3 regions of the Paramixta manurensis genome follow, and region 3 is predicted to be linked to each of the others. Evidence: predicted binding sites of a transcription regulator. Region 3 holds the regulator's gene; each other region holds the start of a gene.

Evidence for each region. The regulator LexA, encoded in region 3, represses DNA repair genes until DNA is damaged. The targets are predictions, from matches to a motif close to TNCTGTATGTACATACAGNA.
Region 1: the regulator LexA is predicted to act here: its motif matches at 8,210-8,229, upstream of recA (recombinase RecA).
Region 2: the regulator LexA is predicted to act here: its motif matches at 7,417-7,436, upstream of PMPD1_RS13315 (DinI-like family protein).

Annotation. Positions count from the first base shown of each region.
Region 1 covers NZ_CP054212.1:2,575,976-2,586,215, forward strand. The annotation lists gene PMPD1_RS12435 (LPD38 domain-containing protein) at 1-7,045, opposite strand, end outside; gene recA (recombinase RecA) at 7,154-8,158, opposite strand; gene PMPD1_RS12445 (hypothetical protein) at 8,321-9,538, opposite strand; gene PMPD1_RS12450 (bacteriocin) at 9,637-9,900, opposite strand; gene PMPD1_RS12455 (hypothetical protein) at 9,897-10,240, opposite strand, start outside.
Region 2 covers NZ_CP054212.1:2,732,436-2,742,675, forward strand. The annotation lists gene PMPD1_RS13270 (FliC/FljB family flagellin) at 1-1,462, opposite strand, end outside; gene fliD (flagellar filament capping protein FliD) at 1,722-3,140, shown strand; gene fliS (flagellar export chaperone FliS) at 3,157-3,558, shown strand; gene fliT (flagella biosynthesis regulatory protein FliT) at 3,571-3,930, shown strand; gene amyA (alpha-amylase) at 4,058-5,542, shown strand; gene yedD (lipoprotein YedD) at 5,607-6,131, opposite strand; gene PMPD1_RS13300 (DUF6388 family protein) at 6,241-6,564, shown strand; gene PMPD1_RS13305 (CsbD family protein) at 6,704-6,952, shown strand; gene iraP (anti-adapter protein IraP) at 6,996-7,286, opposite strand; gene PMPD1_RS13315 (DinI-like family protein) at 7,480-7,719, shown strand; gene PMPD1_RS13320 (glycoside hydrolase family 1 protein) at 7,773-9,167, opposite strand; partial or broken gene PMPD1_RS13325 (PTS transporter subunit EIIC) at 9,251-10,240, opposite strand, start outside.
Region 3 covers NZ_CP054212.1:4,220,746-4,230,985, reverse strand. The annotation lists gene PMPD1_RS20380 (maltoporin LamB) at 1-145, shown strand, start outside; gene malM (maltose operon protein MalM) at 245-1,192, shown strand; gene ubiC (chorismate lyase) at 1,347-1,874, shown strand; gene ubiA (4-hydroxybenzoate octaprenyltransferase) at 1,894-2,760, shown strand; gene tnpA (IS200/IS605 family transposase) at 2,859-3,296, opposite strand; gene plsB (glycerol-3-phosphate 1-O-acyltransferase PlsB) at 3,477-5,900, opposite strand; gene PMPD1_RS20350 (diacylglycerol kinase) at 6,029-6,400, shown strand; gene lexA (transcriptional repressor LexA) at 6,507-7,115, shown strand; gene dinF (MATE family efflux transporter DinF) at 7,209-8,531, shown strand; gene PMPD1_RS20335 (CsbD family protein) at 8,773-8,985, shown strand; gene zur (zinc uptake transcriptional repressor Zur) at 9,064-9,579, opposite strand; gene PMPD1_RS20325 (conjugal transfer protein TraF) at 10,017-10,240, shown strand, end outside.

The sequences.
Region 1 (10,240 bases), 1.6 Mb from region 3:
CCGCCGGGTCGGCTTTAACTGCCCTGCCAAGCTTACTAAAACCCTGCATGCGCGCATTGAAGAACGGCAATACATCACTCAGAGTCATCATAATTTTACCCGAGCCTTGCATACTAAAGTCCATCAGGTCACGAGACTCAAATGCGGCTTGCGCCTTACTTTTACCCGATTTTATCGCCGCATCGTAGGTTGCGATGCGGTTGGCATTCTCTGCTGCCTCGCTGACGTGCTTATACTTTTCAAACGCCCCATTGAGTTTATTCATGGCATCCCGGCCAGTGGTAACGATGCTAGACTCAAACTCCCTGACTTGACTATCGGTATATCCTTTCCGGCGCAGGATTGAGCGTATATTCCTGGCTGTTCCGGCTGGGTCATATACGTTCGAATACCCTCCACCAAACGTGGCGCCAGCAAACATCATATCCACCAGAGTATCGTCACCCTTAATTGCCTTCTTTAAACCTTCGAATGAGGATTTTACCGGTGTAAAACCGTCTTTATTGATCGCCCATGAATGCAGTGAATCACGCAGGAAGTTACGCAGGATAAAATCGGGCATCGAAGTGGTACCGATCGTTAACACGCGTTTTGCCTGGCGCGCTGCACGTAAAAACACTGAGTTACTTCTCTCCATGTCGATCATGGTCATGGCGCGATATACCTCATCATTGTGAACACGCACCAGCGTTTCTTTTCCGTCGATGAAGACCTTCGCAACACCTTTGCCAATTTGCTGATAATCGATTTTGTTAGGCGATTCGATAACATCAATCATGCCAGTATCAGCTAAGTTAACGACTGTCCGACGCATAGCCTCATTTTTCATTGAGGAATCGATAGCTTTAGAAACGTAATTAAACAGGTTTTCAACCGGGTCTTTTATATTTTGCTCGCCGCCTTTAAGCTGGCGAACTGTGCTTCTCTGGTTCGCAATTCCTCGTGTTGACCACGGGCCGCGTACGCCACCATCCTCCGTTTCGCGGTAATACGGGATGTACCAGGCATCTTCCCACTGCGCCCTGCTCTCTGGATCGATTAATCCCATATCCTGCTGGAGATCCATAATCGATTTGATAAAGGCGTCGTACTTCGCTTTCTGATCGGCAAAGAGTTTTTCCCGGCCACTATCGAGCGACTTCATGAAGTCGATTTCCTGTGCGGTAAACAGGTTTTCGCGCCCTTCCTTCATCAGCCGTTCAGAGCGGTGACCGGCAATCCATTTAAAAAAGTCCTCACGGTGGTTGCCGAGACCGTCAAGCACGCCCATTAACGAATCCGCTTTGGTAGTTCCTGCCTTACGCTCAATCACGCCTTCTTTAGCGTTGTATTGAGGCAGGCCGTGCTCCAGCGTTGCTGCGGTGACCGAACCGGAACCTGCTGCCATGCGTGCCGCGACGTATGCCGAACTCTCCGCTTGTGACTTACCGGCTTCGTCTTCGGCATACTTGATTGGAGCCAGTCCGTCAAACGTGCGCGTATTAAGCTGGCGCATTGAATCTGACAACCAGGCTTTCTTCGCAGCCTTATCCTTGCCGTTGAACGTATCGTAAAAGGTTTTTGCCTTGTCGAACCAACCGGTTTCGCGACGAAACCCCATTTTACGGTTGATCACATCATCCATAGCAGGCGCTGCGGCTCGGGAGTAAAACGTTTTGTTCTTGCGAATATCCGCAGAAGTGAGTATATTTTGGCTTGAACCGACATCTGGTGAACCACGCTGGGGCAATTGCAGCCCTTGGGTCGTACCAGATGAAGGCTCAGAACCCTGATAAGAACGCTCCTCCTTGGGCAATTGAAGCCCCTGTGAATGAGGGTTATCAGGGTTTTCTTTTTTGTTTCTACGGTAACGCAGTAGCCCTTCATCAATCCAGTTCTGGTACTGCTTCGCCTCGCGCCCATACACGCTGGCGATTCGGTTAATAACCATACGTCCTGACTCAATATTCATATGGACGGCGGCCATCACCTGACGGCCAGTGGTATCCTTGGCGCTGAGTAACACAGAAGCAGCGTTGTCTTTGGTTTTTGATTCAAAGACGGCTTCTGGATCATGAAACAACTCTGGAAGACGTTCAATTACGTCCATCGGTACATCATGCTTCGCGCCGTTGCTGGCTTTACGCACTGTGTCGCGAGTAATAACCATATCCAGATTCGGCGCGCCCATCGCCCGCAGCACCGGCGGCGTTCGTCCAATCTTGATGCTTATTTCACCTGACTTGAGCGACCGCATGGCTTTATCCAGATCGGTACGGTACTGTTCAGCCTCATGTGGCAGAGGTTTCAGCGGATCAACATCGTCATTGCCCTTTGAATAAAGCGCGTCAGCCCGCGAAAAGGTATCTTCAAACTCTCGCGTACCCGGTTGCTCGTCTGCATGCATTGCCGTGCGTTTAAACCGCCCTGCGATGGTACGAAGGATGTTACGCACTTCGACTGGCGTAATGTTCTGACTAATCAGGCCCGCTTTCCTTAACGCATTTACCAGTACACCTGCGATACGGTCATACACTGCACCGAATTTCGACATACTGGTATTCTCTGCCATGTGAGCCAGAAACTCGTTAGCCTGGGTTTCGAGCGACTCATTTTTGTATGACCGGTCAACCTGGCCCCATACTTCCTGAATTGCTTTATTAGGGCTTTGCCGCGTCTGATGAAGCACACGAATGATACGGTCGTACTCAACATCGCCGATTACTGATGCAAGCCCGTGGTGTGCGAGGATTTCGTGACGCAGCTTCGCGTTCAGATCCTTAAGTGTGGGGATATTATCTGCAACGACGATAACGCGACTAAGTTCAGGTTGGTAAATGGCATGCACCACGCCATATTCCTTCGGTATACCATTCGGCATCATGGCCGCTGCCTCATCCTGAGACTGAACGACTTTCACTTTTATCTTAGCTGCGCCGTTCATTTTTTTAACAAATCCGTCGGCGGCGACCTGTGCAACGTGGCGCGTTAAACCCCGCGCTGGTTTATCAACACCCGGTTCCCAACCTTCGCGGGTAATGATATTTCCATCGCCAATATCCTCACCACCGTATCGGGAATAAAAGGTTGTGCCCCGATCCGTTTTCCGGGTTTTCAACGTTGCGAAAAGATGATCGAATGCCTGACGGATTCCGCCGCTCAGTTCCTTATCGGTAGGGTATGCGTAAGTATCGGAGGCGTTAGCCTCATCGCCTTTCCAGATGTTAACCAGGTAGTCGTTATCAATGCCTTTAGCCTGAGTTTTATCAAGCATGTACCGTTCAAAGGCACGGGCTGCCAGCTCGACGTTGGTTGACCAGTAGGCTTTACTGCGTACCGAATCAAGATTTCGCGCCCTGCCAACCATACCGCTGTTATCAATCGCGTCCATAACCCCGCGAAATGCGTTATATACTTCCTGTCGTACAGGATGCTCCGCATCAACAAAACGTCCGTTCCGGATAACCTTCGCGCGCCGACGTGATGACGACATAAAGTTGTCACCACTCTTAACCTCTCCATCGCGGCCAACATCACTCTGGCCGAAGAAATTATCAAGCGCGTGGAACCATTCATGCGCCAGCGATCCGGAACCATTACCTTTTGTCAGGTTGATCACGACCTGACCGGGTTCATAGTGCGCTTTTGCAGCATTCAGCCCGCCACGACCGCGCGCGCCAAAGGCCAGCCCAAGATTGCCATTCAGTGAAAGTGCCTGGGTGGGTACGTTGAGTACATCAGCCATATCTGTCAGTGCATCATAGGCTTCGTTTAATTCTTTCTGCCGGCGGGCACCCTCAACGTAGTTCCCGAACTGAACACCACGGAAACCGAATTTTTCGGTGAAACTTTCTGGTGTTGCAGCACTGTCACGAACTGCCGGGCCGGTTCGTTTACGGTTCTCTGCGTTTCGCTGCTCCGTCCGGGAGGTTTCACGCATTGAGGAAAGCTTCTTCTCCAGCTCATCCCGGTTTTCATTGAGATAGGTGCGTGCCTCAGTAGCGTCCTTAAAACCTGATTTTAATGGCACCAGCCCAGTCGCACCCTTATATGCGATAAATCGTTCGCCCGTATGCCGGTCTCTGTATATCTCGAGTTTCGATTGCTTTACTGTGCTCACGCCATCTTTGCTGGTTGACTGGTTAACATATGCGACGGCTTTTTTAATCGCTCCTTCCTTAGTCTCGTCGGAAACGCCACGAACACTTTTACCTTTTAGATCCTCAAGTTCGTAAATCGTCTTGCCACCTGATTTGCTGTAATCGGTGCCGTTATACATTGAATAGTGATGCGTGCGGAGTCGGTAGCGTGAGGCTTCTTCAACCTGCCCGGCGGGTAGTTTCGCCATCAAATCGAGCGTATCAGTGATGTCGCGCAACTTTGGATTCGTTGCATACAAACGGTGCATCTCATCCGGATCAACTTTACCGTCCAGTATTTCATTCGCCATCTCACGTAATTCATGTGCCTGTTCAGCCCATCGTTTCACACGACCCGGCATGGTAGGTTTGGTGCCGATCATTGAGCGAAAAACAGCAACCATCGATAACCCTTTATGACTTATACCTGCCGCGTGAAGGGCTTCGTAGTCCGGGCGGGGGAAAGTTCTACTCAGTGGCTGCGCACCAATATCTTCCACCGTATTATTTGACTGCATTGCCTGCCGGAACTGGCCCCAACGATCTTTAGCGGCACCCTGAAGCTTCTCGCCAAAATCCTCAATTTTAGGCTGTGCAGAAGGCAGACGGACGCCGTAACCGTTACCTACTTTTTCAATCGTGGCACCCGGCATTTTTGCCCATTTGGAAAAGCGCGCTACCCGCTCATTACTGAATGGCTTACCGGGCTGGTACAACTTGAGGTCAGGATCGGCAGGAACTGAAGCGGCTTTGCTTTTATCGGGGAGTCGAACGGCATAACCGCCTTCCACTTTTTCAACGGACGCGCCGGGCATTTTGGCCCACTTCGAATAACGCGCGACTTTCTCAGTGCTAAAAGGTTTTCCCGGACTGAAGAACTGCAATCGCGTCGGAACAGCCCCTTTCGCTACAGCAGCCGTTTCACGATCGATTGGTGTATCTCCAGCCCGAACGCGCTGATCAGAGATGCCGGGGGGCGTGTTCTCATTGCCCATAGCCTGAGTAAATTCGCGCATCTGGCGCTGCGGCGCGGTTTCTCCCCGTGTAAAATCCGGTGAACGTCCGGCCTGTGATTCGTCAGAATTGCCTGGCTGGAAAATGATATTCTTATCTTCGATAGCATCGCCAGGCACTGTCTCACCTTCATAGGTATTGCTGGCGCGACCAACTTCCTGTTTTGGCTCATCTTCACGGGGCAGTAGCCGCTGACCACGGACTTGCTCACCACCACGAAACTGTGGCCCACTTCCGGCCTGCTGCTCATCAATATTCGCGACGGGACCGGGCATTTGATAACCCTCGGCCAGACTTGTATCACCGGGCGCCGGTAATCGGGGGATTCTGGCCTGCCGTCGTGCATCAGCATCCGCCAGGGTAGCTTGTTCGTCTGGTGTTAAGCCCTGATCGCCGTTCTGTATTTGCTGCCTGATGAGTTCTTCAGGTGTGGGCGCAGCATCCTGTCCTAATGCCTGTTGTACCTCGCTGTCATCAGCGAAACCCTGAATGCGGGGGTCATTGCGTAGGTAGGCTGGCGTATCAAGATCGGGCGTAGGTGATGAGGAAGCAACCGGAGTTACATCATCAGATGTGGCTGGAGACTCGCTTTCTTGCTTTGTTCCCTCATCATTCGGTGGTGATTCGATGGCGGGATCACCTTCATTGCTTCTCGCTGAAGTATTATTTTTACGCCCGCGAACACCACCAATAGCACCTGCTGCGGCACCCATTCCCGCCCCTAAAAGCGCGTTGTTTAAACCGGTATCAACCACCCCTTTCATCGGGTCGATGTCCTGACCAGCGGTATCTTTCAGTTGTTGATTTTGCAGGTACTGCTGCGTTGCACCCTGCGCAAACTCGGTTCCTCCTTCAGCAAGTGCCCCCGTTGCTACACCAGAAAGTACACCACTAGCCGCTCCTTTTTTGGTCAAAAGCGATAACAAGGTATGATCGCCTAACGACGCCGCTGCAATATTTACAGCCAGCATGCGCGGATCGGCAGTAACAGAAGATGCAGCCTGCTCAGCGACCATATTACGAGCCATAGTCAGTTTCTGCGTATCGCTCAGATTTGCATACGCATCATCTGTATCGACATCATCAAAGGCTTTCTGAAATGTCGGACTCTGCATCAGTTGATCAAATGGCAGGCTGGTTATTTGATCGCGCATATCAATACCACCCTGACCTTGCGCGGATGCTGTCATTCCCCCAACAAATATCTTTTTCTGGGCTCGATCACCAGCGACTTGTGCCGCTTCTTTCGCTGTCGCTCTGGCAACCTCATCAGGTAATTGCCTGCTTAAGCTCTTATAGGCCATATCCTCTGCAATCTTGGCTACTTTTGACGCGCCGAATTTTGCAATACCTGCAACCGTGAACATTTGAGCCAACGTTGGAGTCGCATTAATTATCCAGGCATCTTTATCAAAAGCACCAGGACCAACTTTGTAACCCCCTTCAGCATCCTTTTCGATAAATGGCAAAGCCGCTGCCTGCTTAGCTCCCTCGGAATATCCCTCTTTAATTGCCTCTGAGCCTTTTTTAGCCAATCGTCCTACGGACCCAAAAGTGTTATCAACCCCAGAAGCAATATCATTTCGAACCCCTTTGATCGTGTTCATCGCATTGTCAGATATACCAAGACGACTTTGGGCCTCATTTTCCTGACTAGTTGCATAGCGATTCGCAACATCATTAAGTCCTTTGGGGAGTTGCGCAATCGATTCTGTTACATCAAATGGTACAGCAGCGACAGTTCTAACTATATCCCCTTTGGTTAAGCTAGGATTAACCTTTGCCTTTGCTTTCTCCAGTGCTGCGTCCAGATCAAAGGGCTCGCGTTCGCCGGGTTGGCTGATATTCAGGGTTTGCCGGTTATCATTATCTGATTGTTGTTCTGGGCGGTATTGCTGCATGTCTTCAGCCATTACATTCTCCGGATTTCAGGCATAAAAAAAGCCCCGCTTTTTAAAGCGAGGCCTGGCATCATTCGCGAATTTAGCTCACATAGTGATCCGTAAGCAACTGTCTATTTTTTAGCTGTGTAAGTCTTCTGACTTAAAAATTATATTCACTTCACGCTCAAGCTTTTCCCGGATTTCTTTATGCTGCATTAGCGCACATATCGCTGATGTTTTATTGTTCCCGAGCGTAAATTCTCCGTACCGGTACCAAACACCTGATCGCAGAACTATCCCTTTTTGCATTGCATGATCGAGCACTTCACCTTCGTGTGAGATACCGTGATCAAACCAGATTTGAAAAGTGGCCTGACGATATGGGGAACCCATCTTATTCTTAACCACTTTGACGCGATGCTCTGTGGCTACTACCGTTTTGTTTTCCGCCAGTTGGTTTGTCTGGCGAACGTCCAGCCTGATACTCGCAAATTGCTTTAAAGCGGCACCGCCAGTGGTAACTTCCGGGTTACCGTAAATTACACCGGGTCGGTTCCGTATCTGATTAATAAAAATCAGAAGGCAATTGTACTGGTGAGCCAGTGGACTAAGCTTGCGCATTGCTTTAGACATCAGGCGCGCTATTTCGCCGTCGTGCGCATCTCCCATGGCGCCCTCATATTCACCGCGTGTAATTAGCGCAGCTACTGAGTCAATAACAATGACGGACGCAGCACGCGAACGGATTATGCTCTCGCATACATCCAGTGCCAGTTCTCCTGTCGCAGGTCGGGATACCAATAACCTGTCGAGGTCGATACCGGAGTTTTCTGCATAGGCAGTATGTAAAGCCCGATCAGAGTCAATAAAAGCGCAAGACTTTCCAAGTTGCTGAGCCTGCCTGATGACTGATAACGCCAGTGTCGTCTTACCGGAGGAATCCGGACCGAAAATTTCCACAATCCGGCCAAGTGGTAACCCGCCAATATCAAGTGCCCGATCCAGCCCCATGCATCCGGTTGGTATGCTAACTAATTGCTTACACTGGTTACCTTTAGTCGCCGCATAAACAATGCCTTTGCCAAATTTCTGTTCGAGTAGAGACACAGATGTGTCTAACATAACTTTATGATTTTCAGCCATTTTATTAACCCACCCTGCTGAATTTATTATGTGAAGAGGTGAGTATATTTATACTGTATAAAAATACAGTACGCAAAGATATTTTAGGAATTTACTTTAGTTACACTAACACTTTCGAGCGTAATCACTGATTAGATTGGGCCCTGAACAGGCCCACCTATTCTACGGTTGAGAGCGCATGCGGCGGAGTTCTCGCAACTGTGATGCAGTGTGGCTGTCCGGCTGGGGTTGTTTTTGTAGGGACTGGGTCTGACTCTGCTCCGTCGGTGCGGGTTGCTGTGACTGAAGATATTGCTGATATTGCGCAGCGGCATCTTTAATTGCCGGATCATTCATATCAGGGTCCTTCCCTGTTTTTGCCCGGTAGAGTGAGGCAAAATCAGGAGGACTGGAATCATCACCTCCTGACATAACGCCATAAGTTTTGTCTACATCCTGATCGAGTTTATCAAATTGCGCTGCGGCTGCTGCACGTGATTCATCATCAGGCGAACTTGCAAGCGCCTTCGCGCGCGCCTTCCCGACTTCTATTTTATCCTTCCGGTAATCACGTATCGCCTGCGCTTCAGTTTTATTACCCGGATTAATCATCTTATCAAGGAACTGCGCTTTCGCCGGGTCATTCATCTGACCGACCATCTGGCTGTATCCGCGTAGCTTATTGAAGACATTCTCAATCGGTATAACCGGCACAGTATCATTTGGGTCAGATGAACCGTAACGCGTCATGGGTTTCGGTGCGGTAGAACCATCATCATACGTGACCTTTATCGTCGGTATGATACCTTTGCCATCTGCCGAGAAGCCAATGTGCGCAAGTTCTTTGCTCTTGATAGTCTTGCCGGTTGCCGGATCTTTCTCACCGATGCCACGTTGAATTTCAGGGTTTAACACCGTGTTCAGAACGTTAAGCGCCTGCGGGTCGTTATAATCCATCTTACCGTCAAGTATCTGCGGCATGACTTTATGAAACTGCATTACCGTGTTTATAGCATCCTTGCCAAAGAAGCGTTTCGGGTTGAGCGGATTATCCGGGGAAATTTGCTGATAAACCTCATCGTCAAATTTTCCATTTTGCAATCCGTTATAAAACGCCTGAACTGCTGGCATTTCTTCCTGCAACTTCTGGCTTCGTGCTTCCTGCGTCCGCCGGTAATTCAACTCATCACGACGCATACCTAAATCAGCTTGTGCGATACCAAGCCGCTTCTGATCCAGCGCATTACTTAAACCCCAGCGCCGATCACTTTCGCTGTCACGACCTTTCTGATAATCAAAATTGCGTTGATCGCGGTCTTTGCTATACCCAAATTGCTCCTGCGCCAGGCCAAAATTGCGGTCTGAGTTTTGCTGCTGTTGATTCAGTGCAGCCTGACGCAACCCAAGTTCCTGCTTACGGCTAATTGCCGCATCTGCGGTATTAAACCCCGCAAGGAACCCATCTGCCAGCCCTAACGTGCCTGCCATAAATCCCCCTGTTATTTAAATAACGAACCGGCCAGCAGACCTACCGCCGCACCAACACCAGCGCCGATTGGCCCGCCCCAGGAACCATACGTCGCACCAATTGCCGCACCAGCCCCGGCACCGACGCCTGCGGCATTCATCTGTCCCTGCTTTTGCTGCGCCTTAAGCTGGTCCTTTGCTGTTTCCCGGTTTCGCTCAAGCTGCGCTGCCTCATTCATTCCCTGAAGCGCCTGTTGGCGCGTTTGTGCTGCTGCATCAATTAACCCGTAGCTCATTGCTGATTACTCCCGGTGCCACCAATGTTTAACTGCTGACGTAAACCCGACGTCCCCCCCGTCAAAATATTCATCTGACGGTCGGCCTCTGCATCCCGGATGCCATTTTTGGCACCAGCAGTAGCCAGCGCCGTTTTCAGCCCCAGGCTGTTATCCTGCGGGTTCGTATTCTGCGCGACGCCATAACGCGCCATCTGATTAGCCTGCCCAACCAGCCCTGATTTAAGCGCCTGCTGGCCCGTATCCGTCGCACGACCTAACTGCTGATCCATGAGTTGTGTGTTGGTTGACAGGTCCATTAGTTGCTTCAGCTTCGGATAGAACCGCTGGCGCCAGTCGT
Region 2 (10,240 bases), 1.5 Mb from region 3:
CATCAGCGGTGACATACGCGGTTGAACCCACGGTTTTAGCAAACGGGTTGCTGCTAGAGTTGTCAACAGTACTACCGTTAGCGGCAACGCCGTCACCGGTCAGGTTCGCGTTAACGGTTACCGCGCCGGTATCGGCATCCACTTTATACTGCGTGGTGTACTGTTTGGTTTTGGTAAAGTTACCAGATGCATCGAGGAAAGTATCGCTGGATTTACCCACATCAGCACCGGTGCTGTCGAAAGAGATAGAACCTTTCAGCACGCCGGAATTGTAGTTAATGGTAGCACCTTTTACTGCGGAATCGGCCGTCGCAGCGGTATCCGTAGAAGCCACTTTCGCCAACACCTCATCTTTAGAGATGGTCGCGGTGTAGGCCATGTTGCCGTCAGCAGTATCGAAATTATAAGTCGTGCCGCCTAAAGAGATAGAAGCAGTGCTGGTACCGGCATTAGTAGAAGAATCACTAAACAGACCGTTCAGTGTAGCCTGATCGCCACCGGCTGCGTTGTTGGTTGACAGGTTACCTGCAGCATCCAAGTACGCTTTCTGGCCGCCAACGGTGATGTTACCGTTAGAGTCAACGTCAAACTTAACGCTCGCACCAGAACCATTAGAGGTAGTGTAAACACCGGATTGAGAGCCTGATGACGGTACCAGTTTAGCCGCGAAGTCACTAACATCATCTGCATCAACCGTTGCATCGTAAGTGAAGTTACCTTTAGCGGCATCATAGGTATAGCTCGTGGTAGTATCGTCGCCCGTGGTAACTTCTACCGTGTCACCGGTGTTCAGTTTGTTAAACGCGTCGGCTGAGCTTACCGCAGAGTTGGTGGTAGTCAGATTGTACAGACCGGTACCCGCGCCCGTTTCAGTAGCGCCCGCAGCAGTCAGATTGCTAACGGTAGCGGCTTTGTTGTTTACCGTACCAGAACCATTGACGTTAAAACCGTTCAGGCCGAGGGTGTCAGACGTGATCGCTTTCAGATCGATGGAGATGCTTTCGCCATCGTTCGCGCCAACCTGAATTTTCAGCGTATTGTCGGCAGACAGTACTTTCACGCCGTTAAACTGCGTCTGGCCGGAAACGCGGTCGATCTCTTGCAGACGAGAGGTAATTTCATCCTGGATGGAATCCAGGTCAGTCTGGGAGTTGGTGCCGTTTTGTGCCTGTACTGTCAGTTCACGGATACGTTGTAAGTTGTTGTTTATTTCGCTCAACGAACCTTCGGTGGTCTGCGCAATGGAGATACCGTCGTTCGCGTTACGCGCAGCCTGAGTCAGGCCGTTAATGTTAGAGGTGAAGCGGTTAGCAATCGCCTGACCCGCGGCGTCATCTTTGGCACTGTTAATACGCAGACCAGAGGAAAGACGCTCAATCGCGGTGCTCAGCGCAGACTGCGATTTATTCATGTTGTTCTGCGTCATCAGCGAGAGGGTGTTTGTATTAATGACTTGTGACATAATCAAGTTTCCTTTAAATCAAGTCTGGTTAGATTGTGGGCTTTAGCCCCCCGGCTTCAGCGCCGTCAAACCATGTATCGGCGTCATTAACCCAACCTTTAGGAATTTTTTTCTCCCGCCTGCTTTTTTTCAAATCGTGGAAATACCCTGCTCAGTGAGTCTTTTTCGCTTTATTACCGCCGCAAAAATAATCGTAAACTTTACCCATCAATTGCCGATAAGCCCCTTATTCACTCCATAATAAAAGTTAAGGATCACCATGGCTTCCATCTCATCACTTGGTATTGGCTCCGGTCTTGATTTAAGTACGTTGCTTGATAACCTGACAACCACAGAAAAAGCCGCGCTGACGCCAATTACTAACCAGCAAAGCGCCTATAGCGCTAAATTAACCGCATATGGGTCGTTAAAAAGCGCGCTGGAAGCATTCCAAACCGCCAATACGACGCTTAGTTCCGCCGACCTGTTCGCGACCACCACCGCTACCAGTAGCGACACATCGGCATTTACCGCGACCACTTCAGCGGGCGCTGCCGCCGGAAAATATAATATTACCCTTAAGCAGTTAGCTCAGGCGCAATCATTAACGTCCGGCGTACAGGCGAGTTCCAGCGCGCAGATCGGTTCTACCACCAACGGCGGCACGCGTACCTTAACCATCCAACAGGCGGGTAGCGACAAGCCGATAGAAATTAAACTGACTGACGATCAGACCTCGCTGACCGGTATGCGTGATGCGATTAATAATGCCAACGCCGGCGTGACTGCCAGCATTATTAAAGTGAGCGACAACAGCTTCCGGCTGGTAGTCGCGGCTGACGATACCGGCACCAATAACGCCATGACGATCAGCGTCACCGGTGATGATAAGCTACAAAGCTTTATTGGTTACGATCCCAAAGCCAGCAACAATGGCATGACCGAGAGTGTCACGGCGCAAAATGCCCAATTGACCGTCAACGGCATCGATATTGAGCGCGATAGCAATACCATTACCGATGCGCCGGAAGGGGTTACCTTAACGCTACTGAACACGACCACCAGCACCCAAACGCTGACGGTCACCAAAGACGATTCAAAATCAACTGCCGCGATTAATAACTGGGTCAACGCCTACAACTCCCTGCAAGATACCTTTAGCAGCCTGACGCATTATACCGTGGTTGACGCCGGGGCCGATCAGGACAGCAGCAATGGCGCACTGGTTGGCGACAGTACATTGCGTAGCATCCAAACGCAGTTAAAAAGCCTGTTAACCAATGCCGCGAGTAGCTCCAGCTTCAAGACACTGGCGCAAATCGGAATTAGCAGCGATCCCGTCACCGGCAAGCTGACGGTGGATAACGATAAACTGGCCGACTCGCTAAAAAGTGACTCCGCTGGCGTAAAAGAGATGATCATCGGTGATGGCAAAACCACCGGCATCACCACCACTATTGGCAGCAATCTGACCAATTACATGAGTGATGATGGGATCCTGACCGCCGCCACCAACGGTGTAAACGATACGTTGAAATCACTGACCGATCAGTACAACACCACTAACGACCGTATCAACGACACCATTGCGCGCTACAAAACACAATTTACGCAGCTCGACGTCATGATGAACCAATTACAACAAACCAGCGATTATCTGACGCAACAGTTCGCCCCCACCACTAACGACAAATCCTAATCAATGAGGGAATAAGATGTACAGTGCAAAAGGCACGCAAGCCTATGCGAAAATTGAGGTGGAAAGCGCCGTCATGAGTGCCAGCCAGTCCCAACTGGTTACCCTGCTTTTTGACGGCGCGCTGAGTGCGCTGATCCGCGCGCGCCTGTTTTTGCAGGAAGGGAATCTTGAGGGGAAAGGGTTATCGCTTTCTAAGGCCATCAATATCATTGATAACGGCCTTAAATTGGGACTGGCTGACAATAGCGACGATGCATTAAGCGAAAACCTGCTGGCGCTGTATGCCTGGATGGTTCGGCGCTTACTGCAGGCTAATCTGCACAATGACGTCACCGCCATTGAAGAAGTTGAAAACCTGTTACGCCCTATTGCCGACGCCTGGAAAGACGTTGCACATTCGCCCTTAACCCAGGTTTAGGAAGCACGACAAATGAATATTGCACCGCATCTGCTGGCTACTTATCAACAATTGCTCGAACTCAGTCAGGGGATGCTGAGAATGGCAGTTGCGGGACAGTGGGATGCTTTGATTGAAATTGAGATGGATTACGTTAAAACCGTTGAAACGCTGGCATTATCAACGCGCGATACCCCTATTTCTCTCCATACCCAAGAACTATTGCGCCCGGTTTTACGGCATATCATTGATAATGAAAAAGAAGTGAAACAACTGCTTCAACAGCGGATGAATGAATTAACCACCTTGATTGGCCAAACATCACGTCAAAAGAACATTAATACCGCCTATGGACGTTTAGCGGGCAATATTCTGTTCCCCGGTGAGGTGTAATACTCCCGCCCTCCTCTTGTGCTTGCGCGCGGGTGAGTAACGAAATATTTTCACTCACCCCCCGCGCTTTCCTCTGCGTTTACACCATACTTCATGGTTTAGGATTGACTAAAAATGGAGCAAGGACATGCAGAACCCCACGCTATTACAATTCTTTCACTGGTATTATCCCGCAGGCGGTCAACTCTGGCCGGAAGCGGCAGCCCGCGCGCCTGAATTGGCAAAACTCGGTATTACCGCTGTCTGGCTCCCGCCCATCTATAAAGGCGAATCCGGAGGATACTCCGTCGGCTACGATGCGTATGACCTGTTCGATTTAGGCGAATTTGAGCAAAAAGGCAGCCGTGCCACCAAGTATGGCGATAAACAGCAACTGTTAGCGGCGGTGGCGGCACTAAAAGAACATCATGTCGGCGTGCTACTTGACGTGGTGCTCAACCATAAAATGGGCGCCGATGAGAAAGAAGCGGTCAAAGTGAATCGCGTTAATCCCGATAATCGCGAGGAAATTGACGACGAAGAGATTGAGGCGCAGGCGTGGACGCGCTTTACCTTTCCGGGACGCGCAGGCCAGTATTCTCAATTTATCTGGGATTACAAATGCTTCAGCGGTGTAGATCATATTGAGGAGCCAACGGAGAACGGCATCTTCAAAATCGTTAACGATTACACCGGCGATGGCTGGAATGACCAAGTCGATGACGAGCTCGGCAATTTCGATTATTTAATGGGCGCCAATATTGATTTCCGTAATCACGCCGTTACCGAAGAGTTGAAGTATTGGGCGCGCTGGGTGATGGAGGAGGTTCACTGTACCGGCTTCCGGCTGGATGCGGTTAAGCATATTCCCGCCTGGTTCTACAAGGAGTGGATCGATCATATTCAGGAGGCGGCTGAACAGCCGATGTTTATCGTCGCGGAATACTGGTCGCATGAAACCGATAAGCTGATGAATTACATTGAGCAAGTCGAAGGCAAAACCATGCTGTTTGATGCGCCATTGCAGATGAATTTCCACCTCGCCTCCAAACAGGGCGCTGATTATGATATGAGCACCCTGTTTAACGATACCTTAGTAGCCCGCGATGCGTTTCACGCGGTAACCATTGTGGCAAATCATGATACGCAGCCGCTGCAATCACTAGAGGCACCGGTTGAGCCCTGGTTTAAACCGCTGGCCTATGCCCTGATCTTATTACGTGAACAAGGCGTGCCAACCCTATTCTATCCCGATCTGTATGGCGCCAGTTACGACGATGAAGGCGACGACGGCAATAATTGGCATATTGATATGCCAGTGGTGCCAGAACTGGAAGCGCTGGTACAGGCACGGCAACATTATGCGCACGGCGTTCAAACCGACTATTTTGACCACGCGAACTGTATCGCCTTCAGCCGAAGCGGTACTGATGAACACCCCGGTTGTGTCGTCATCATGTCGAATGGCGCGGAAGGTGAGAAAAATGTCGCGCTGGGCGAGGGTTTTGCCGGAAAACAGTGGCGCGATTATCTTGGGCATCGCCAGGAAACAATCAGTTGCGACGAACAGGGTAACGGCATATTTCGTTGCCAGGCTGGCAGCGTTAGCGTCTGGGTTTTAGCCGAACAGTAAAGAGGCGCAGTCGAGCGCATTCAGCGGGGCCAGAGTTCGCTGGCCCTCCATGACATCTAAACGGTTACTTTGCGCCCGCCTGAGCAGGCTCTGGTGATGTTTCAGGTTGCGGCGCCGGGGTGGTCTGCGTTGACGGCGCGAACGTCGCCTGCAAAATCTGCGGCTCAATATTCTGAATCACTTTCGCATCCGGTTGGCTCGCGACCGCATCCAACGCCTGTTGGCATTCAACGGTTAACCGGTCCACTCTCTTTAACGTCAACCCATCATAATGCAGTACGCCGCCTTCGACATTGAGCGGCATCACCCGCAGTTGGCGATTGACGTTCACGTACTGGTCATGGAACAGGGTCAGTTTCCCGGGTTTTGCGATCACGCGCTGCCACTGGCGGCAATCAAGCGTATCGCCTTCCGGGCTAATCACCAGACTTGCCAGTGCATCATTACTCACTAATCCGTGCTGTGGCCCATTGGTTTGCCAGTTACCCTGCAATGTAGCCGGGGCCGGCGTTTTTACCGCCTGCTCATAATCGGTGATTTGCGCGCAACCGCTCAGCGCCAGCGCACAAAGAACCATCAACTTCTTCATATAACATCCCTAACGTTTATCCGTTGGCAGTAAGTTATAATTTTTATCGTGGCTTACGCAAGGCGCATCCCGTTAAACTGTCGGGATTAATCATCTATGGATCGAAATAATGAAAACGCCCGCAGAATATTACGCTATTGCTCGCACCCTGTTTCTCTCCGCGCATCCTGATTTCCGTCAGGCGTTGGGCAAACTTACCGCCGAAGATGCCGCACAGATGGGAATGAGCCTTGAGCAATTACAAGAGGTGCAGGCTGACAGGATCTACGCAGCTTTTCTGCGCGAAAAGAAACAAGATGCGATGCTGTTTTCAATTCAACTTGCCGAGCCGGATAAAGCCGTAGCGGCACAGGCGATTGAAAACTACCTTAAAGAGCACGCTGCCGCGCTGGGCATGACGTGGGAAGAGTTCTGCCGTAAAAACCAGCTATAAATTCTCCCGCCCAAAAACCGGCAAAACCGCAGGCGGATAACATCTGGCTACAAGTTTGACGCCGATGTTTCAGTCAGTAGTCTATCCTTAAAAGTGCCTCATCGTGAGGAACCGACACATTTCTGGTTAAGGAGAGAGCATGTTAGATAAGGCAAAAGACAAAGTTGATGAAGCCCTCGGTGCCGGTCAGGAGCAATTTGGCAAAGCCAGCGGCTCGGCAGAACACGAAGCGAAAGGTAAAGTGCGTAAGCAGCTTGCACGCGGCAGCTATGCCGTAGATGATTTTTTCGAAGCAGTGAAAGATCAGACCAAAAGCTCGCCACTGGCTACGCTGGCAATCGCGGCAGGCATTGGGTTTGTACTCGGTAAAGTTATTGGCCGCAAATAATTAGCGACAATGAGCCCGCGCTGCGGGCTCACATAAGATTAAATTAATCACTGGCTTCTGACATTTCATCCACATAGCGCGTTACCGCCAATAAACGATTAACGTGCGTAAGCAGTAAATCGACATCGGTTTGCAGAAACCCTCCCTGCGAACGTGATGCGGTAACAATAGCGTTCTGTACATTTTCGCCAATACTCTGGGAGTTATCTTTCCCCGCGGTCAGCATCAATGCCGCAATCAATAATGATTGCGCTTCAACCTGCGCGGTTAACTCCTTGGCATCGACATCCATCTTTGCCAGCTTCATTAAAATATCGATAACCAGTTGCTTCATGTTTGTTCCCCGAAATTGCCACGGCTTAAATTAGCACTACTCGTTAACGGTCGAAAGCCCCTGCCTCTTACTCTGCGCACCATCGCGTGAAACCGATAAATTTTTCGCTGACAGCACATTTTATGGTTGCCACTGGGTTTATATCCAGTATGATTACCGTCCCTTGGTACGCCCCTTAGAAGGATAACGCGGCATGTTCGTCGAGCTGATTTATGATAAGCGTAATGTCGCAGGTTTGCCTGGCGCTAATGACATCATTCACCAAGAGTTGGAAAAACGTATTCAACGCGCGTTTCCGAATGCAGAGGTCAAAGTCAAACCCATGCAACGGAATGCTATTGAAACCGATGCCAGTAAAAACGACAAGGCGATTATGGCGAGAATTATTGAAGAGATGTTTGAAGAAGCAGATATGTGGCTGGTGGCCGAATAAGTTAATAGGCCCGCCAGGCAGCGGGCATTTTCGACTTTCCGTCACCGTGCCGATCAGCGCGTTAAACTTCCTCCCTGGCTACCAATGACTTCCTGATACCAGTAGAAGCTTTGTTTGCGCAGACGCGCCAGGTTTCCTTCTCCCCGGTCGTCACGGTCAACATAAATAAAACCATAACGCTTGGACATTTCCGCCTTCGATGCACTCACCAGGTCGATCGGCCCCCAACTGGTGTAACCCAGGATCATGACGCCGTCTTCAAGCGCCTCCGCAACCTGCACTAAATGATCGTTGAGATAGCGAATACGGTAATCATCATGAATACTGCCGTCGGCCTCCACTTTATCCACCGCCCCCAATCCGTTTTCAACGATAAATAGGGGCTTTTGATAACGGTCCCACAACCTATTCAGGAGAATGCGCAGGCCGACAGGATCAATCTGCCAGCCCCATTCCGAACGCGGTAAGTGCGGGTTAGGCACCATATCCAGAATATTGCCGCGTTGACGTTGGTTTAATTCCGCTTCGGCGGTTGCACAACCACTCATGTAATAGCTAAATGAGACAAAATCAACGGTGTGTTTTAAATCTTCGCTATCTTCATCAGCAAAGGTGAGCGCAATGTGGTTTTCGCGAAAATAACGCAGCATATAGCCGGGATAATATCCGCGACACTGTACATCGCCAAAGAACAGCCAGCGGTGGTTTTGCTGTTGAGCTGCCAACACATCCTGCGGCTTACAGCTTAGCGGGTAGGTTAAGCCGCCCAGCAACATATTGCCGATTTTCGCGTCGGGAATAATCTCATGGCAGGCTTTCACTACTCTGGCGCTGGCCACCAGTTGGTGATGGATCGCCTGATAAATCGCCGTCTTACTGCTGTTATCCGCGATACCTACGCCAGTAAGAGGCGCATGCAGCGACATATTGATCTCGTTAAAGGTTAGCCATAGCTTTACTTTATGCTGATAGCGCGTGAATACCGTTCGTGCATAGCGTTCAAAAAAAGCAATCAGCTTACGATTACCCCAACCGCCATAACGCTGCACCAGCGCCCACGGCATTTCATAGTGGGATAAGGTCACTAGCGGTTGAATGCCATATTTCGCTAACTCATCAAACAGCGCATCGTAAAACGCCAGCCCGGCTTCATTGGGCTGTGCTTCATCGCCTTCAGGAAAAATGCGGCTCCACGCAATTGAGATGCGCAGGCAGGTAAACCCCATTTCGGCGAACAACGCAATATCCTGCGGATAACGATGATAGAAATCGATAGCGATGTCTTTGATCGCCCGATCGTTGGCTTGCCGTTCCTTTAACTCACCAAAAATACCGTTAGGTAAAACGTCCGCGGTCGAAATGCCCTTACCATCGCTAAGATAAGCGCCTTCTACCTGATTCGCGGCGATCGCGCCGCCCCATAAAAAATCCTGAGGAAATACTTTCATCATTCACTCCTTGTTGTCATAACTCCGCACGGACGCATCCCGCCGTGCGGTAAAAGGCCTGGCACTTAATCAGACACTGGCTCCTTTTCCATACCGCTAAACCACCAACTGGCGCAGCAAGCCAGCACAAATGAAACCGAGGTGCCCAAAATGGCGCCCCAAACGGTGAGATTAATACCGTCGGGCGGAATCAATTGCGCGAAAGTGAGGATGCTGACCAGACCGGCGGAATAAACGCTGCTGTGGAAATAGCCGACGATGGCGCCGCCAATCGCCCCACTGAGGCAACCGAAAATAAACGGCCGGCGTAGCGGTAACGTTAAACCGTAAACGGCAGGTTCAGTGATGCCAAACACTCCGGCAGCTAATGCGGAACTGGCCAGCGCCCTACGTTTTGCATCGCGGGTTCGCAGCAACACGCCCGCTACCGCCCCCACCTGACCCATTACCGCAGGCAATAACAAGGGCGACAGCGTGTCATAACCCAGCACACTAAGGTTATTGAACATTAGCGGTACCAATCCCCAATGCAGACCGAAAATGACACAGACCTGCCAAATGCCGCCCATCATCGCGCCGGCCAACGGCGGCATAAAACCGTACATGGCCTGGTATCCATTAGCCAGCAATTGGCTAAGCCAAGTAGCAAGCGGCCCCAGCAACAGAATGGTGAGCGGGAACGTGATCATTAGACACAACAACGGCGTAAAGAGGTTTTTCACCACCGCCGGTATAAAGCGATTTAGAAAATGCTCCAGTTTCGCGTTTACCCAGGCGGCAAAAATGATCGGCAACACCGAGGTGCTGTAATTGATAAAGGTGATCGGGAGAGATAAAAACGTCAGCGAAACAGTCTCAGCGGTTAGCGCCTGTTCAAACGCTTGCATCATCAGTGGGTGAGTCAGCGCACCGCCAATCGCCATTGATAAAAACGGGTTACCACCAAACTTCTTACCAGCGGTATAGCCCAGGAACAGAGGGAAAAAATAGAACAATGCATCACTGGCGACAAACCACAGCCGGTAAGTCCCACTCTCCTCTGTCAGCCATTTGCAACTGACCAGCAGCGCCAG
Region 3 (10,240 bases):
CGCCTCTTCTCAGGAAGGCGATCGTAACTTCGATATCGCCGGTACGACGGCTGGTCTGGCGTATAGCGATAACGCGACCCACACCTTTAGCCGTGGTAATGACGACGAAGTTTCCTTCGGTATTCAGATGGAAGCCTGGTGGTAAACCAGCAGTCTGTGCGGACGCTTAGCGTCCGCCAGCATCATAATTAGCCCGTATCCTCTTTGCCTGAAGGATACGGGGCTTGACCCTGAGGATAAAAAAATGAAAAAACATCTTCTGGCGCTGTGCCTGTTCCCGGTACTCAGCCTTTCGCTGCTGCCCGGCGCCTACGCCGCGACGGTTAACCCACAGAATGTCGCTACCGCGCCAACCATCCCACAGGATAAGTTACAAAACCTGCCGTGGATGGCCCTCACGCCGCCGGTCAGCCAGGACATTGTTCTGAATGCCTCCTCGGTGGGGATTAATTTAGGGAATATCACCGGCGGCGTAGCGGCTATCGCCCTGCCTGCCGATCAGGGATCGCTAGAAATTACCCTGTCGAGCATTATCAAAGATTTGCATGTGTATGCGCCTAACGTGTTGGTGCTGGATGAGCAAATGCAGCCCGCCGCCTTTTTCCCGAGCAGCTATTTCCCGTATGAAAAGCCGGGCGTAATGTCGGGTAACCGGTTGGAAAACACCATGAAGCTGACGCCAGTATTGGGGCAGCGACAGATCTATTTACTGGTTTACACCACCACGCGTGATTTAGCGGAAACCACCACGGTGATTAACCCCGCCAAGTTGTATGCGGAAGGTGCCAGTAACGCGATTCCTGACGTCGCCGATCCGATTGCACAACATACCACCCAAGGCACGTTAACACTGAAGGTTAAAACCGAACAGAACAGCGGCAACATCATGATCGGTAAATTGTTTGGCGCCTCAGACCCTAAACCGGTAGTGATCGGTAGCACCGCCGCCGCTGCCAATACCGCACCTTCGGCGCCGGCCGCCGCGCCAATGGCAGCGCCTGCCACTTCTGCCCCGGCGGCAAAAGCCGAGCCGGTACTGAACGACACGGAAAACTACTTTAATAATGGTATTAAAAAGGCCGTTAAAGCCGGTGATATTGATAAAGCGCTGAAGCTGATGAATGAAGCTGAACGTTTAGGTTCAACCTCGGCTCGCGCGACATTTATCAGTAGTGTGAAAGGCAAGGGATGATTTCATCCCCATATTGCTGATCTTGCTGGATGATTGGTGCGTCATTTGACGCACCCTTTTTACTTTCGCCGATGCGGATTTTCCGCCGCACTGCGTGTTCTGTGCGATGCACTGCGCTACACTATGGCTCCTGATTTTCTATCGGAGATGCCGTATGCCGAATAACGCGCTTAGCCTGCTACGAGCAATTGAATGGCTGCCTACTTCATCCCCCTCTTTATCGCCAGCGTTGCTGGGTTGGTTAATGGAGGAGGATTCGATGACCAGGCGATTTGAGCGCCACTGCGGGAAAGTGACCGTTGAGCCCATTCGGGAAGGCTTTATTTCTGCTGAAGAAGTGGGTGATGACCTTCAATTTCTGCCAACTGAAACGCGTTACTGGTTGCGTGAAGTCATCTTGTTTGGCGATGGCGTGCCTTGGCTGGCGGGTAGAACTCTGGTGCCGGAATCGACGCTGAACGGGCCGGAAACCATGCTGCGTGAGCTAGGTACGCGTCCGCTCGGGCGTTATCTGTTTTCAACCTCCACACTGACACGGGATTTTATCGAGCCCGGCACGGTGTCATCACTCTGGGCGCGGCGTTCGCGTTTGCGTCTGTCGGGCAAGCCATTGCTGTTGACCGAACTTTTTTTGCCTGCGGCGCCGTTATACCTTAGCCATTCGCCAGAAGGGATGGATTGACGTGGAAACAAGTTTGCAAGTGAGTAAATTTCAGGCGTATAGCCGCCTGATGCGCATTGATAAGCCGATTGGTTCGTTGTTATTGCTGTGGCCTACGCTGTGGTCGCTATGGCTTTCCGGGATGGCGGTGCCGCCGCTGGGCGTGCTATTAGTCTTCGTACTTGGCGTGTTCTTTATGCGCGCGGCGGGCTGCGTAGTGAATGATTTTGCTGACCGTAAGATCGACGGGCACGTAAAACGTACGCGTGGGCGTCCGTTACCTAGCGGAATGGTGAGCGAGAAAGAAGCGAAAGGGTTGTTCGTTATCCTGGTTCTGATCTCATTTGCGCTGGTGTTAACCATGAATGCGATGACCATTTGGCTCTCGTTTGCCGGGCTGGCCTTGGCGTTTATCTATCCCTTTATGAAACGTTATACCAACCTGCCGCAGGTGGTATTAGGCGCGGCGTTTGGCTGGTCGATCCCGATGGCCTGGGCGGCGGTAAGTGAAGCGTTACCGCTAACCTGTTGGTTAGTATTTGCCGCCTACATGTGTTGGACAGTGGCCTACGATACCGAATATGCGATGGTTGACCGTGATGATGATTTAAGGATTGGCGTCAAATCGACGGCCATTCTGTTTGGTCGTTTTGATAAGCTGATTATCGGCCTATTGCAAATGGCTGCGCTGGCGATGTTGACCATCGTCGGTATTTTGATGCATCTGAATGGCGCATTTTATTGGGCGTTATTGTTGGCGGCGACGCTGTTTTTTCACCAGCAGAAGCTGATTGCCAGGCGGGATCGGGCACGCTGTTTCCAGGCGTTTTTGAATAATAATTACGTCGGTTTAGTGATTTTTATCGGCGTATTGTTAAACACCTCACCGTTTACCCGCCTGGTTTGATGCGAGGGCGCGGGAAGTAAAAATCCGCCTTCATAGAAGGCGGCTTTGTTTTTCGCCCCATAGGGGCGTACTAAGTTCGGACTCTTAGAGCCCTCTCTTCACACCTCATGAAGCGACAGTTGTTTATCTTCAACTTCATGCTTCTCTTGATATTTTACATATTTACGGATCATTTCAGCATTCACGCCCACTGTATCCACGCAGTATCCTTTGGCCCAAAAGTGATTGCCCCATAACTTGTGCTTGCGCAGGTAGGGGAACTTGTTGAACAACCTGATTGCTGTTCTGCCTTTCAGATGGCCCATTACTTCTGATACTGATAACTTCGGTGGAATATTTACCAGCAGATGCACATGATCTAACTGCACATTTAACTCAACTATCTGGATTTTAAGCTGTTCGCTTAAAATCCAGATTTGCCGATAAACCTCTTTACCAACATTTCCTTTTAATATCCTGAAGCGACACTTTGGCGTCCAGACTATATGGTATTGACAATGCCACAGCACGTGGGAAGCTTTTTGAAACCTGCTCATGTTGAATTTCCTTATCAGTTGTGGGGACAACAGATGAGGAGTTTGACATGGGCCGGTTTTTACAGGCAGAGCCAGAACCGAGGCGATAACCACGTCCATAGGACGTGGTTTTAAGTTGGAAATAAAAAAGGGCGAATGTTCATCATTCGCCCTTTTTATCACCATTATCAACGACGGCGGCTATTCGTGCGCCGCAGCGCTCTCAATGGTCAACCGCACATCATGGGTAATCAAATCGGCCAGCAGATGATACACGCGTAATGTCTCGTCTAACTGCGCGTCGCCGGTATCACTGATATAGCCTTCATCGCGTAATGTTAGAACCAGCGATGCGAATACCGCCTTATCGAAAAACTCCGGCGCATTAATACCGTGCAACACCGACAGGCGTTGTGCCATGGTTCGGCTCTCTTTCTCCAGCGAACCGCGGTTAATGGTTGGATTCGCGCTCAAAATGGAGAAGGTAATGGTGTAGCGCTGTAATGTTTCACGCACGCCAGCCGCCAACAGTTGCAAGGAGCGTAGGCGTGGCGGATTAATACGCAGCGAGTTTTCATCGCTGACTACCAGCCCCTGGCGTGCTAGTTCGGCGGTGAGATCGCTCAGCACTTGCGCTAACTCCTCTTTGCGCCAGCGGAGGAACAACTCGCTTTTCAACATTGGGTAAAGCGTGGTGACCTGATGCAGCAATTCGGCATGTGAAATTTCCCGATGTTGTTGCACGATGGCGGCAATAAGCGACGGGATCACCAACATATGATGCACATTGTTACGGTAATACGTCATCAGCACCGCTTGCTCACGCGGCAGTACAATAATTTCACCGATACTGTCCTGCTCGGTTTCGAACTTATTCATTCCCAACGCGTGGTTTAACAGGGCTTCCGGCGTAACATCCGGTACGGTGGATTCCGGCGAGTAGGGGACATTACGCAGTAATTGCAGGTAGCAATCCAACTGTTCAATTAACTGCTCGCGCGTGAGCGAACGCTGGCGCGAAGCTAATAACGCGGTCACGCACAGGTTCATGGCATTCGCGGCACCGGCATTATTGATCCGTACCATCACCTTTTGGGCAATATCATTGACCGCCGGGGTTAACCAGTTCGGGCGTTGTGCCTCAATCGGATCGATAGCCTCGCGCCACTCCGGCACCCGTTGGTTCAGATAATTGATCAGCGGTAACGGTTCGCCAAAGTTAACGTAGCCCTGCCCGAGGTTGCGTAGTTTACGCAGGCCGCGCACCATTTGCAGGAACCCTTCTTTCTCCTTCGCCGCGCCGCGCAACTCTTTCGCGTAGGTGCCAACCTCAATTACATGCTCGTAACCAATATAAATCGGCACTAATGTGATGGGGCGATTACCGCCGCGCAGCATCGCCTGGATAGTCATCGAAAGCGTGCCGGTCTTCGGATCAAGCAAGCGACCGGTACGTGAACGACCGCCTTCAACGAAATATTCCACCGAGTAGCCGCGGGTAAACAGTTCGCCGAGATACTCACGAAACACGGTCGAGTAGAGTTTATTCCCTTTGAAGGTTCGGCGGATAAAGAAGGCGCCCAGACGGCGGAAAATCGGCCCGGCAGGCCAGAAGTTCAGGTTAATTCCTGCGGCAATATGCGGTGGGACCAGCCCTTGATGATAAAGCACGTAGGAGAGCAGTAAGTAATCCATATGGCTGCGATGGCAGGGAACATAGACAATTTCGTGCCCGTCCTGCGCGAGTTGACGAACGCGCTCACCGCCGCTGACATTAATCCCCTGATAGAGCTTGCTCCATGTCCAACCCATCACGCGATCGGTCAGACGAATGGCCTCGTAGGAGAAATCAGCGGCAATCTCTTCCATGAGTTCAATGGCGTTTTGTTGTGCTTTCTCGTGCGAGATTTTTTTGCTACGCGCTTCGTCTTCTACCGCTTTCGCGATAGCTTTGGACTGCAACAGGCGGTTAAACAAATCCTGACGCGCCGGTAAGCTTGGACCAACTGCCGCCAGGCGTTGGCGGGCAAAATGCATCCGCGCCACGCGCGCCAGTTTTTGCGCAATGGTTTTATCTGTGCCGTGCTCGGTCGCCATACGGCGTAGCGAAACCGTTGGCGAGAAGCGTACAAAGCTATCGCGCCCCAGCCACAGCACGGCGAAGAATTTCTGTACGCCATTCAAAACTCGCAAATGGGGTGCCGATTCGCCCTGGATTTCACGACCCGGCGCGCGACCGAACATCACCGAAACCGGCACCATCTGCACATCTAACTCAGCGTTACTGCGGTGCAGGTCCAGATAGTCGTGGAACAGTTTGACCGATTGCAAGTTAGGCACGAAATAGGGGAAAACACGCGGGCCGTCATGGATAAACACATGGCGCGGCAGCAGCGTCCCGTCAATCTCCAGCGGTTCCAGCGGATCGGGAAGATCATAACGGCGGCATTGCATGCGCAAAGCAAGGAGATCGGCCTTTGAATCATAAGGCAATACATACATAATAGGGCGCGACGTATCGAGCCCCAATTCGGCGATCGGGTGTGATGGGATCGCCTTGCTTTTCACCAGAAAAGTAAGTGGTAAATTCAACAACTTATAATAGATTTTACGCCAACCTGACATAGACAACATGAAGCCTCTTGTTAGCAAAGCGCCGCAAGCATACCAGAAAGCGCTTCGAATATCTGTTGTGTTGCACGGTGTGCGACACCTTCACATTGACGTTAAACATTCCAAAGGGTTCCCTGATTATGGCAAATAACGTAACCGGCATGACGCGAATCATAAAAGCGGCAGGTTATTCTTGGAAAGGATTACGAGCCGCGTGGCAAAATGAAGCGGCGTTTCGGCAGGAATCGATAGCGGCGCTGGTGGCGATCGTGGTGGCATGTTGGCTGGATGTTGATGCCATTACCCGCGTCTTGCTCATCGGGTCGGTATTTCTGGTGATTATTATTGAAGTATTGAACAGTGCAATTGAAGCGGTTGTAGACCGGATTGGCAGTGAAATTCACCCGCTGGCGGGGCGCGCGAAAGATATGGGGTCGGCGGCGGTCTTGCTGAGTATTCTGTTGGCGGTCTTCGTATGGGTGATGCTGCTGTGGCCGCATCATTTGGGATGAGGCTTCCAAAAATGCACAAACCGCTGTTTTTTACCCACGTTTAGGTTTTCAATCCGTAAATACCTGTATATACTCACAGCGACTGTATAAACAACCAGGGGGCGGGATGAAAGCGTTAACGGCAAGGCAGCAGCAGGTTTATGACCTGATTCGTGACCATATTAATCAAACCGGTATGCCACCGACGCGTGCTGAAATCGCCTCCCAACTGGGTTTTCGTTCCCCGAATGCGGCAGAAGAGCATCTGAAAGCGCTGGCGCGTAAGGGCGTGATTGAGATTGTTTCCGGCGCTTCGCGCGGTATTCGCTTAATGGCGGAAGAGGAAGAGGGGCTACCGCTGATTGGGCGCGTCGCCGCCGGTGAACCTCTGCTGGCGCAAGAGCATATTGAAAGCCGCTTTCAGGTTGATCCGTCGCTATTTAAACCCAATGCGGATTTTTTACTGCGCGTTAGCGGTATGTCAATGAAAGACATCGGTATTATTGACGGCGATTTGTTAGCGGTGCATAAAACGCAGGATGTGCGCAACGGCCAGGTGGTGGTGGCGCGTATCGATGATGAAGTTACCGTTAAACGCCTAAAAAAACAGGGTAACATTGTACAGTTGCTGCCGGAAAATAATGAGTTTGAGCCTATTGTGGTCGACTTGCGTCAACAGAACCTGACCATTGAAGGTTTGGCGGTGGGCGTGATCCGTAATAGCGACTGGCTGTAACCGCCATCTGATAACGCGTCGGTCTTTGCCGCCGACGCATTGATCCTCTCTCCTCGCCGGTTTCTGCCGCGGGAGCATTGCCTCTAAACGATAATGCAACTTTTTACCGCGACGGATAAACAGCTCTGGCGGCTGGCGCTGCCAATGATCCTTTCCAATGTCACCGTTCCGCTGCTGGGGTTGGTTGATACGGCGGTGATTGGTCATCTCGACAGCCCGGTTTATCTTGGCGGCGTCGCGGTTGGCACTACGACGACCAGTTTCCTGTTCATGTTGCTGTTGTTCTTACGCATGAGCACCACCGGTTTAACCGCCCAGGCGTTTGGCGCGGGCAACACAACCGCACTGGCGCGCGCCCTGATGCAACCTTTGCTGATTGCCGTGGTTGCCGGTCTTTTCTTCGTCTTATTACGCAATCCTCTCAGCCAGTTAGCGACCGGTATTGTTGGCGGTAGCCCTGCGGTACTGGAACAAGCACATTTATTCATCTCTATTCGTTGGTTAAGCGCACCGGCAACGCTGGCAAATCTGGTTATCCTCGGGTGGCTACTTGGCGTTCAGTACGCGCGTGCGCCAGTCATTCTGCTGATTGTCGGTAACCTGGTGAACATTTTGCTCGACTTGTGGTTTGTTATCGGGTTGAAGTGGGGCGTGCAGGGCGCGGCGGCGGCTACCGCGATTGCGGAATATGTCACACTGGCGGTTGGCGTGCTGATGGTGATTCATGTGTTACGCCTGCGTGGCGTGACGCTTAGGCAGTTAAGGCAAGGATGGAAAGGGGATTTTCGTCGGCTGCTGCGCCTCAACCGCGACATTATGCTGCGTTCACTATTACTACAACTTTGCTTCGCCTCGCTGACGGTGCTCGGCGCGCGTATTAGTAGTGATGTGGTGGCGATTAATGCGGTGTTGCTGATGTTTCTGACTTTTACCGCCTACGCATTGGATGGTTTTGCTTATGCAGTGGAGGCCTTTTCTGGTGAGGCATGGGGCGCTCGCAACGGTAAGCAATTAATCAATGTGTGGCGAGCTGCCTGCCGGCAAGCGGGCGTAGTCGCTTGCCTGTTCGCAGTGATATATGCCTGTTTTGGCAGTGCGATTGTCGCCTTACTCACCTCAATACCTGAATTACGGGTAATGGCGGACCGTTACCTAGTCTGGCAGGTGGTATTGCCGCTGGTTGGGGTCTGGTGTTACCTGTTGGATGGGATGTTTATTGGCGCTACGCGCGGGCGTGAAATGCGTAACAGCATGGCCCTGGCGGCGCTCGGGTATGGGCTATCATTATTGACGTTGCCGTGGCTGGGTAACCATGGTTTATGGCTCGCAGTAGCGGTGTTTCTTGCGCTACGAGGCCTGACCCTCGGCTGGGTGTTACGCCGCCACTGGCAGCACGGCACCTGGTTTAATGCCTGACATATTTTCTTACCGCCCTCACACTCTTCTCTTACCTACTGATATTTCTCTTATTTTATAATTTTATCTGCCGCTTTCTCTGCTTTTCTGGATGGAAAAACTGGATTTTAAGGCAGGGTTGGTAATTTGCACTATAGTTAAAGTTATCGTCAGCAAGAAAATAGCGTTTTATTTTGCAGCGAAGCGTTGCTGACAGGAACAAGCCAAAGCTGTTATCACCCAAAAGCTAAAGGAAACGATTATGAACAGAGATGAAGCCGGCGGTAACTGGAAACAGTTTAAAGGTAAAATGAAGGAAAAATGGGGCAAGTTGACCGATGATGACCTTACTGTGGTAGAAGGTAAACGCGATCAGCTCGTCGGTAAAATTCAGGAACGTTACGGATACGCGAAAGACCAGGCAGAAAAAGAAGTAAGCGATTGGGAAGCGAATAATCGCGATTATCGCTGGTAAAAAATTGGATTATCGCTCTTCAGGAAGAGGCAGGCTCCTACCCTGGCACATGGAACGTGCCGCCCATAACCCTGCTGCTTATCGCCCGCGCTTTTTGGTTGCCAGATTATGATCGTGCTGGCAATTCTCCGGATGTTGACAGGCTTCGACATCGGAGCAGGAAACACACAGCCCGTGAGCTTCAATAACGCTATGGCGTAACGCGAAGCCAGATTGTCCCGCCAGACTTTGCAATATCTTCTCAACCCCTTCTGCATGACGCTCATCAACTGACCCACAACGATCGCAAATCAACATGGCTGAAGTATGTTGCGGCTCGTCGAAATGGAGGCACATCACATAGCTGTTGTTTGACTCCACGCGATGTATAAACCCTTGTTCCAACAAAAAATCCAGCGCGCGATAGACGGTTGGCGGTTTGGCCTGCGGCTCAGAAACGCGTAACAGATCGAGCAAATCATAGGCGCTAATCGCCCCGTTCTGCTCGGACATCAAACGTAGCACTTCCAGCCGTTGCGGCGTTAGACGCACATTACGTTGCTGGCACAGCTTTTCGGCCTGCAGCAGGATCTGTTCGGGTTGGCTGGTGCTCATGATAACTCTCCGGACGCTGATGAAATGTTATGTTATCACAGATCGGGCAAAACACTGCACTTGAGGGCAAGGTCTGAAACCAAATTCTACGTCAGCCAGGACAGGCGGAAACCACGCATAAATTTTTTTTATTGAATCTCTCCCGCTTTGCCGTGGGCAAAAATCGTACAATTCCTAATCTTTCCGGTTTGCAGCGCTAAAAATAACCGTCTAAGGTTTGTCTTAGGCTTAGCGAGTCAATTTTTTTCAACGCCAATACAATCGCATCTCTCATCATTAGTAACCAATAACAGATTATAAAAACGCCAATCTATAGATAAGCCACATGATATTGAGTGAATTCACAGCAAAGAAAGTTCTGTTGTGCAGGCATGATTCAGACAGTGGTTTTTAACCTGTTTTCTTTTAACCTCGATTATTGGGATGGCGTCAGGCAAATGGCAAAATACATTTATCGCTTTCACAGGCTCACTGGGCCTGCATTCTGTTCCGCGCTGGTGCTAACCTCATTCAGTTCTGTTGCTGCCGGTAATTACTTTGATGCGCGTAATGACGCTATGGGCGGCACCGGGGTGGCTTCTTCCACTTACGGTACTGCGGCGCTGGCTAACCCGGCGTTGTTGACCAAAGCACAGCCGGATGATGATGTCAGCGTTGTGTT